Regions from separate parts of the Cryobacterium sp. MP_3.1 genome, predicted to be linked through region 1. Evidence: predicted binding sites of a transcription regulator. Region 1 holds the regulator's gene; the other holds the start of a gene.

Region 1 (4,409 bases):
AGCTCGGCGGTCGGCTCGAGCAACAGCATCCGGCTGGTCCCAGCGAGCTGGGCCAGCTGCTTGGTACTGGTCAGGGGCAGCACGTCCGGCAGCCACGGCCTGATGGACTGTTTGCTGGCCTCCCGCACGATGGCGGACCAGCGCGCCTGCCCCTTGGCGATCTTGACACCCTCCCAGCGGGCCACCGACCGGGCAGCGGCCCACGGGATGACCCCGTCGACGCCGAGTTCGGTGGCGGCCTGCACGGCGAGTTCGTCGCGGTCGCCCTTGGCCAGGGCCTGTACGAGCAGGATGCGCGGCACGGCCGGCGGCGTCCGGGTCACGGTGTCCACCCTCGCCGTGAGCTCGGTCGGTGCGGCCGACAGGACCGTGACGCCGAGCACCAGGCCGGCGCCGTCGCCCAGCAGCAGGGTCTCGCCCGGGCGCACCCGGCTGACGGTGACGGCGTGCTTGGCCTCGGCCCCGGTGATGCTCACCGTGGCCCCGACCGCGGGGTCCGCGGTGGGCGGGCCGTCGGCGGAGGCGCCGAGGGTCTCTGACAGGAAGAAGTGCGCCATCGAACGTTGTCCTAGCCGAGGAACCTGTCGCGGAGCTTCGCGAACAGGCCCTGCTGGAACTGGCTGAGGGCGGGAGCCGGAACCTTGTGCCTGGCGGCGAAGGCCTCGATCAGTTCCCGCTCCTTGTGGTCGAGCTTGGTGGGGGTGAGCACCTGCACGCCGACCCGCAGGTCGCCGCGGCCGTTGCCGCGGAGCCTCGTGACGCCGCGGTCCTTGACCGTGAGGATCTCGCCGGCCTGTACGCCGGGGCGCAGTTCCACTTCGATGTCACCGTCGAGGGCCTTCACCGTGGCCGTCGCTCCGAGGATCGCGTCGGTCATCGGCACCTCGAGGGTGCAGAGCAGGTCGTCACCGTCGCGGCTGAAGACGTCGTGGTGGCGCACCTTCATCTCCAGGTACAGGTCACCGTTCGGGCCACCGGCCGGGCCGGCCTCGCCGCTGCCGGGCATCTGCAGGCGCAGGCCCGTGTCCACGCCGGCGGGGATGTCTACCGGCACGGTGCGGCGGGCGCGCACGCGGCCCTGGCCCTGGCAGGTGACGCACGGGGTGGCGATGATGGTTCCGTAGCCGCGGCAGGAGCCGCAGGGGCTGGAGGTCATCACATTGCCGAGCAGCGAACGAACGGCGCGCTGGATGCTGCCGGTGCCGTGGCAGATGTCGCAGGTGACCGGGGAGGTACCCGGCTGGCAGCAGGTGCCCGAACAGGTGGCACAGACGATCGCCGTGTCCACCTCGATGTCGCGGTGGGTGCCGAAGATGACCTCGTCCAGGTCGAGTTCGACGCGGATGAGGGCATCCTGGCCGCGTTCACGCCGGGAACGGGGGCCACGACTGCCGCCCCCGCCACCGCCGAAGAAGGTCTCGAAGATGTCGCCGAAGTTGCCGGCGTCGAAGCCGCCGCCCTGGCCGTTGCCGGAGCCGCCGCGGTCGTAGTTCTGGCGCTGCTTGGGGTCGCTGAGCACGTCGTACGCGTGCGTGACGGTCTTGAACCGTTCTGACGCCTCGGCGCCGGGGTTCACGTCGGGGTGCAGCTGGCGGGCGAGCTTGCGGTACGCCTTCTTGATTTCGTCGGTGCTGGCGTCGCGGGCGACGCCGAGTGCTTCGTAGTGGTCAGCCAAAGCTGGCTCTCCTTGGGGTTCTGGGGTGGGGAAGTCGGGTCGAGATACGTGTGGGGCGGCTAGTTCTCGCCGAGCAGTCGGGAGAGGTACCGGGCGACGGCGCGCACGGCCGCCATGTTGTTGGAGTAGTCCATCCGGGTCGGGCCGAGCACACCCAGGCGGGCGGCGTCGCCACGGGAGGTGTAGCCGCTGGTGAGCACGGACGTCTCGCCGAGCCCGAACGGTGCGTTCTCCCGGCCGATGCTCACCGAAACGCCGTGCTGGTCTGTGGCCATTTCGCCGAACAGGCGCAACAGCACTACCTGCTCCTCGATGGCCTCGAGGACCGGATAGATGCTCCCGGTGAAGTCTTCCTCGGTGCGCACGAGGTTCGCGGCGCCGGCCATGACCAGGCGGTCCTGCCGGTTCGCTCCGACCTGATCGCGCAGGGTGCCGGTGATGAGATCGACGAGCTCAGTCTGCTCCGGCGATCCCAGGCCGGTCGGGCCGCTGAGGGCCGTGGCGGCGGCCGCCATGCCGAGGCCGCCGACGACGGCGTTCAGCCTGGAGCGCAGCTCGGCAAGGGCTGCTTCCTCGATCGGGCGCGGCAGTTCGACGACCCGTTGCTCGACCCGGCCGGAGTCGGTGATCAGTACCGAGAGCACCCGGGTGTCGCTGAGCGGCACGAGCTCGATGTGGCGCACCGTGGCCCGCGACAACGAGGGGTATTGCACCAGGGCCACCTGATGGGTGAGCTGGGAGAGCAGGCGGACACTGCGGGCGAGGACCTCGTCGAGATCGGCGGACTGGCCCAGGAAGACCTCGATGGCCTGCCGTTGGACGCCCGTGAGCGGACGCAGATCGGCCAGGTGATCCACGAACAGTCGGTAGCCCTTGTCGGTGGGGATGCGCCCCGACGACGTGTGCGGCGCGACGATGAGTTCTTCTTCTTCGAGCAGGGCCATGTCATTGCGGATCGTGGCGGCCGAGACGCCGAAGGCGTGCCGGTCGACGATCGACTTGGATCCGACCGGTTCGCGGGAGGCCACGTAGTCCTGCACGATGACCCGAAGGACTTCGAGGCTGCGGTCTGATACCACTGGACGCTCGCCTCCCTCTCCCGTTTGTGCCGCCGACGGCTGGCACTCTCTTCGTATGACTGCCAATCATAACGCGGGCGTTTGGGATACCCGTTGCTCACGGACGAATTCGCGCAGTACCGTGGTGGCACACGTATCTCCGTGGCGGTATCCACCGCTGTTTTCCACCGCTGTTTTCCGCCGCTGTTTTCCATCGCTGAATCCACTCGCACGTCGAAGGGCATCGTCATGAGCTATTCCAATGGGCCTGGACAACCGACAGGGTCGGGCACCGCTGCTGCGCTGACCCCGGAGCGGGACAAGCTGTGGGCGTCCCTGGCGCACCTGGGCGGTATCCTCTCGTTCCTGCCGGCCCTGATCATCTGGCTGGTCTTCAAGGAACGCGGCCGATTCACCGCCGGCGAGGCCAAGGAGGCGCTCAACTTCCAGATCACGCTGTTGATCGGCTATCTCGCCATCAGCGTGCTCAGCACCATCCTGGGACTTCTCACCTTCGGCCTGCTGGCCGGGCTCGGCTCGCTCACCTGGGTGCTCTGGCTGATCTGCGCGATCTTCTCGGTACTCGGATTTGTCAGCGCCCGCGACGGCCGCCCGTACCGCTACCCGTTCGCTCTGCGCCTGATCAACTAGCGCCTGATCAACTAGCGCCCGATCAGCTAGTTTTCTCACTGCGGGCGCCCGAGACCGGCGCTATTCTGGTGACAGCCCGACCAGCACCATCCTCGCTCCCCCGAGCGCCCACGAAGGAGATTTAATGTCTGAGGCAACGCCTCCCCCCGCCAACCCGTACCAGGCACCCAGCCAGCTGAGCCCGGCCGACGAGAAGCTGTGGGCGACCCTGATCCACATCGGCGGAATCCTCTTCGGCTTCCTGCCCGCCCTGATCGGCTACATCGTGCTCAAGGACCGCGGTCCGTTCATCCGCGCACACGCCGCGACGGCCCTGAACTTCCAGATCACCCTGGCCATCGCCTACCTGGTCGGATCGATTCTCACCGTCATCCTCGTCGGCTTCCTGATCCTGGCCGCCGCCTGGATCCTCAGCATCGTCTTCAGCATCATGGCCGCGATCGCCGCGAACAAGGGCGAGTGGTACACCTACCCGCTGACGATCAAGTTCGTCAGCTGATCCTAAGAACCTGGCCTCACTAGTCGGTAAGCAGTCGGCGCACCACGGCGTCGGCGAGCAGCCGACCGGTGAGGGTCAGTTCGATGTTGCCGCCGATGGCCGCACGAGCGTCGATGAGTTCGTCGGCGATCAGGCCGGCGACCTCTCGACGGCCGAGCGCCGACAACGTCGCCACCGGGATTCCCTCACGGATGCGCGTGAGCAGCAGCACCCGTTCGGTTTCGCGGGTCGCCTCGTCCAGGGTTTCCCGTCCGGCGGCCGGTGAGTGGCCGGCCAGAATGCGGTCGGCGTACGCCGCCGGATGCTTGACGTTCCACCAACGCACCCCACCCACGTGGCTGTGCGCGCCGGGGCCGATACCCCACCAGTCGGCGCTGCGCCAGTAGGACAGGTTGTGCCGGGACCGGTGTTCGGTTCCCCGGGACCAGTTGCTGACCTCGTACCAGCCGTAGCCGGCCTCGGCCAGACGCGCATCCGCGAGTTCGTAGAAGTCGGCCTGCAGGTCTTCATCGGGCTGGACGACCTC
Region 2 (4,409 bases), on a different contig from region 1:
GTCGATGACGGTCTTGGAGACACCCGAGGACGCCGCACCGACGATCGCCGAGACATCCTGCGAGAGCAGGTCGGTCACGGAGACGGTGGCGGTATCGGTCGTGGTGTCGCCCGAGTCGCGGAGGATGGCTTCGATGTCGATGCCCAGGCCGGCAGCGTTGATCTCCTCGACGGCGAGCTGGACACCGGCTTCTTCGGGCGGGCCGAGGAAGGCGAGTCCACCACTCTGGGGGAGGATCGTGCCGACCTTCAGGTCCAGCGCGCGGTCGCCGGCGGTGATCTCAGCGACGGTGCTTTCCGCCGCGGGTGCGTCCGATGCGGCCGGCTCGGCTGCGTCGGTGCTGCATCCGGTGAGCAGAAGGGCGCTGACGCCGAAGATGGCGACGCCGGTGACGACGGCGCGGGCCGAGCGGGAGGCCGAGGCCTTCGCGAATACGCTCATGTTGCTCCTAGGGTAAGGGGAATCGAAGGTTAGAGCACGGCAAACGATCGTTGCCGTGCTGCAAAGGTATTCACCCGAACGACATCAAACAAGGCGGTCGTGTTACAGCCGTGTAACGCGACCAAATCGTTACGAACGGCCCCCTGATCAGGATGCTTGGCTCTGAGCCCTTAAATCGGGTCGATAACCGGCCGGCGCTGTGCCCGCCCCGCGCGCACCATATCGACGGTCAGCACGATCAGAGCGAGCCAGACCAACCCGAATCCGAGCCACCGTTCCGGCGGCATCGGCTCGTGCAGGATGACCACGCCGGCGATGAACTGCAGCACCGGTGCGAGGTACTGCACGAGCCCCATCGTGGTCAACGGCAGGCGCCGGGACGCGGCCGCGAAGAAGAGCAGCGGCACCGCGGTGAGCACACCGGTGCCGATCAGCGCGATGGTGTGCACCGTCGAGACGGTGCCGAAGGTGAGGCCGGAGATCACCGACACCACGACCAGTTGGATGATCGCGATCGGCGTGAGCCAGAGAGTCTCCAGGGTCAGCCCGGAGAGCGCGTCGATGTGACCGCCGACCCGTTTCTTGATCAGGCCGTAGAAGCCGAAGGAGAACGCCAGGATCAGGGAGATCCAGGGCACGGTGCCGTAGCCGACGCTGAGCACGATCACGGCGATGAAGCTGATCACCACGGCGGCCCACTGGGCCCTGCGCAGCTTCTCGTGCAGCACCAGGACGCCCAGCAGCACCGTGATGATCGGGTTGATGAAATAGCCCAGCGCCGTTTCGACGACGCGGCCGCTCAGGGTGCCGAGGATGAAGGTCTGCCAGTTGATGAAGATCAGCACCCCGGCCAGCCCCATCGTCCACACGATGCGCGGCGAGCGCAGCGCGGCCACGAGCGCAGCGCGGCCACGAGCGGCCGCCAGGCCCGGGTGGCCAGGATCAGCACGGCGCAGAACACCAGCGAGAACAGCACCCGCCAGGCCACGATCTCGAATGCTCCGGTCGGGGCGAGGAACAGGAAGTACAGCGGCAGGAATCCCCACATGCCGTAGGCGCAGATCGCGAAGATCAGGCCCGTGCTCGCGGAACTGCGGCCCGGGCTCGTCCCGCTCCGGCCGGCATCCACCGGCCCGGTCGGCGCGGCGGCGGCGGCGGGATCTGTCGAATTCTCGTGCACGTTGTCACCCCTCTGGACGCGAAAAATCCCGGACGGCCGAGGCCATCCGGGATTCAACGATATGCGGTGTGACTAGCGAACGACGACCGCGAGAACGTCGCGAGCCGACAGAACGAGGAGGTCCTCGCCACCGAACTTGACTTCGGTTCCACCGTACTTGGAGTAGATCACCTTGTCGCCGACGGCGACGTCGAGCGGGATGCGGTTGCCGTTGTCGTCAATGCGGCCGGGGCCGACGGCGACAACTTCGCCTTCCTGGGGCTTCTCTTTGGCGGTGTCCGGGATCACAAGTCCGGAAGCGGTGGTCTGTTCTGCATCCACCTGCTTGATGACGATGCGATCTTCGAGCGGCTTGATGGAGACCGACACGGTTGACCTCTTTCTTAGCTAAGACGTAGTTAGCAGACTCACAGCGAGAGTGCTAAGTCGAGTTTAGGGCGCAACTGGCACTCACGCAACGTGAGTGCCAGAGTGCTCGGGGTGCGGCCCGGTTTGGCTTGATAGGTTTGCGGGATGGAACGCGCCGAGCTCGTTGAGCTGCTCTCACCCGAAGGCCTGCGCCTGCTGGACTCCCTGCCCGTCTACGAGGCCGGTGCCGACGTCGTGCGCACGGTCAGTGCCCTGCGCAAGGCCGGGCACTCCCCCGCCCTGGTCAACGCGGTGCTCTACCAGTCCCGGCTGCGGGCGAAGGCGACCGGCAAGTTCGGCGACTTTGCCAGCCGGATGCTGTTCACCGAGGCCGGTCTGGAGCAGGCCACCCGGTTGCGGGTGGCCGCCCTGCACGCCGGCCGGTTCGTGGAGGCCGGCCTCACCCGGGTCGCCGACGTGGGCTGCGGCATCGGCGGCGACGCCATGGCGATGGCCGCGATGGAGCTGACCGTGACCGCGATCGACGTCGACGAGGTCACCGCCACGGTCGCCAGCTTCAACCTGGCCCCCTTCCCGACCTCCTCAGTGCGCTGCGCCGACGCTGCCGACATCGACCCCACCGAATTCGACGCGCTCTGGTTCGACCCGGCCCGCCGCACCGCCGGGCACGGCAACACCAGCCGGCTCACCCGGTCAGAGGACTACTCCCCCAACCTCGACGACGTCTACGCCCTGAGCACACGGATGCCCGTCGGCGTCAAGCTCGGCCCCGGCCACGACCGCGACCAGATCCCCGAGACCGCGGAGGCCCAGTGGGTATCGGTGGACGGCAAGCTGGTGGAGATGGGGCTGTGGTTCGGTGCGCTCGCGCGGCCGGGCATCCGCCGGTCGGCGCTGCTGCTGAGCAAGGACGGCGTCGCGGAGCTGACCGCACCCGCCGACAGCGAGGATGTGCCTGTCGGCGAGCTCGGCGACTACGTGTACGAACCCGACGGCGCCATCATCCGCGCCCGGCTGATCGGTGACCTCGCCAGGTCGATGGATGCGTCGATGCTCAGCGAGGGCCTGGCCTACCTGACCAGCCCGACGCTGACCCGCACCCCGTTCGCCACGGCGTTCCGGGTGCTCGAGGTGCTGCCCACCGACGAGAAGAAGCTGCGGTTGGCGCTGGCCGAACGGAAGATCGGCACCCTGGAGATCAAGAAGCGCGGCGTCGATGTGGATCCGGCAACCCTGCGCACCCGGTTGAAGCTCAAGGGCCCGGAATCGGCCACCCTGGTGGTGACCCGCGCGGCCGGGCACAAGGTGGCGCTGCTGGTGGAACGGGTCTGACCGGCGCCAGCCGGCTCGCGGGTGCCGCTCAGCCGAAGTAGGCGGGCAGCATCCGGGTGATCACGACGAACCACAGCACCGCCATCAGGATGCCCAGCAGCCCGCTGAGCAGGCCGAGCAGCCAGAGGCCGCCGGCGCGCCGCTCCACGTACCTGGCCACCAGGGCGAGCACGACCGCGGCGATGCTCAGGGGCGCCCCCCAGATCACGAAGATGCCGGCCAGCACCCCGAGCACCCCGCAGACCGCGGCAGCGACGCTCAGACCACGGCGGGCCGCATGGGTCTGGATCTCGGCGGTGGTGTACACGTAGGGCACCCACTCGGTGGGCGCGGTGATGGTGGACTCGTAGGCGAGCTCGCCGGCCACCGGCGGCCGGGTCAGGTCGGGCGAACGCCCGGCGGGTGCCCGCAGCTCTGCCGCCCTGGCCTCCGCGGCCCGCGCCTGTGCGCGCGACAACGCCGGTGTCCCGGCGGGCGGGACTGGCTGCTCCCGCTCCGCCCGGGTTTCGGGCTGCCCGGACTGCGACATGCGTGTGGACTCGATTCTCGACTACTAGCTGTGCGGTTAGTAGTTGTAATTGTTCATCGGCACAGTCGCGAACACCAGCGACCAGAGCAGAATGCTCAGCAGCGCCAGGGCGATACCCACGAAGCCTGTGATGATCCCGGTCAGCCAGAAGCCCTTGCCGTTCGGTTCCTTGTTGCGGGCGATGAAGCCCAGGACCACGCCGGCGGCCGGCAGGATGATGGCGAGGATGCCACCGAAAATCGGGAAGAACGCGACCGGGGAGCCGAGGATGCCGATGACACCGGCGATCATCGACAGGATGCTCAGGATCGGCTGCTTGGTGGCCGACGGCATCCCGGGCTGGCCGGCGTAGTAGCCGGCGGCGGGGCCGCCGGTGGGCGGCGGGGTGCCGTAACCGGAGCCCGGCGGGGTGTAGCCAGGCGGCGGCGAACCGTAGGGCGGTGGCGGGGTGCCTTCGCTCGGGGCGGGCGGGCCGTAGGCGGGCGGCGGCGTCGGCTGACCGGCCGGGCTCACTGGCGGAACCGGCGGCGCCGGCTGGGCGCCCGGCGGGGTGGGTTC

The links. The regulator HrcA, encoded in region 1, represses chaperone genes, less so after heat shock. The targets are predictions, from matches to a motif close to TTNGCACTCGNNNNNNNCGAGTGCNAA.
Region 2: the regulator HrcA is predicted to act here: its motif matches at 2,065-2,091, upstream of groES (co-chaperone GroES).

What each region holds. Positions count from the first base shown of each region.
Region 1 covers NZ_JAXCHV010000024.1:4,680-9,088, forward strand. Annotated here, with positions in the region: gene RCH12_RS13875 (16S rRNA (uracil(1498)-N(3))-methyltransferase) at 1-557, opposite strand, end outside; gene dnaJ (molecular chaperone DnaJ) at 569-1,675, opposite strand; gene hrcA (heat-inducible transcriptional repressor HrcA) at 1,735-2,754, opposite strand; gene RCH12_RS13890 (DUF4870 domain-containing protein) at 2,983-3,384, shown strand; gene RCH12_RS13895 (DUF4870 domain-containing protein) at 3,509-3,883, shown strand; gene hemW (radical SAM family heme chaperone HemW) at 3,903-4,409, opposite strand, start outside.
Region 2 covers NZ_JAXCHV010000012.1:62,395-66,803, reverse strand. Annotated here, with positions in the region: gene RCH12_RS09945 (ABC transporter substrate-binding protein) at 1-441, opposite strand, end outside; gene rarD (EamA family transporter RarD) at 612-1,337, opposite strand; gene RCH12_RS09935 (hypothetical protein) at 1,280-1,621, opposite strand; gene groES (co-chaperone GroES) at 1,694-1,990, opposite strand; gene RCH12_RS09925 (class I SAM-dependent methyltransferase) at 2,135-3,322, shown strand; gene RCH12_RS09920 (hypothetical protein) at 3,351-3,851, opposite strand; gene RCH12_RS09915 (DUF4190 domain-containing protein) at 3,888-4,409, opposite strand, start outside.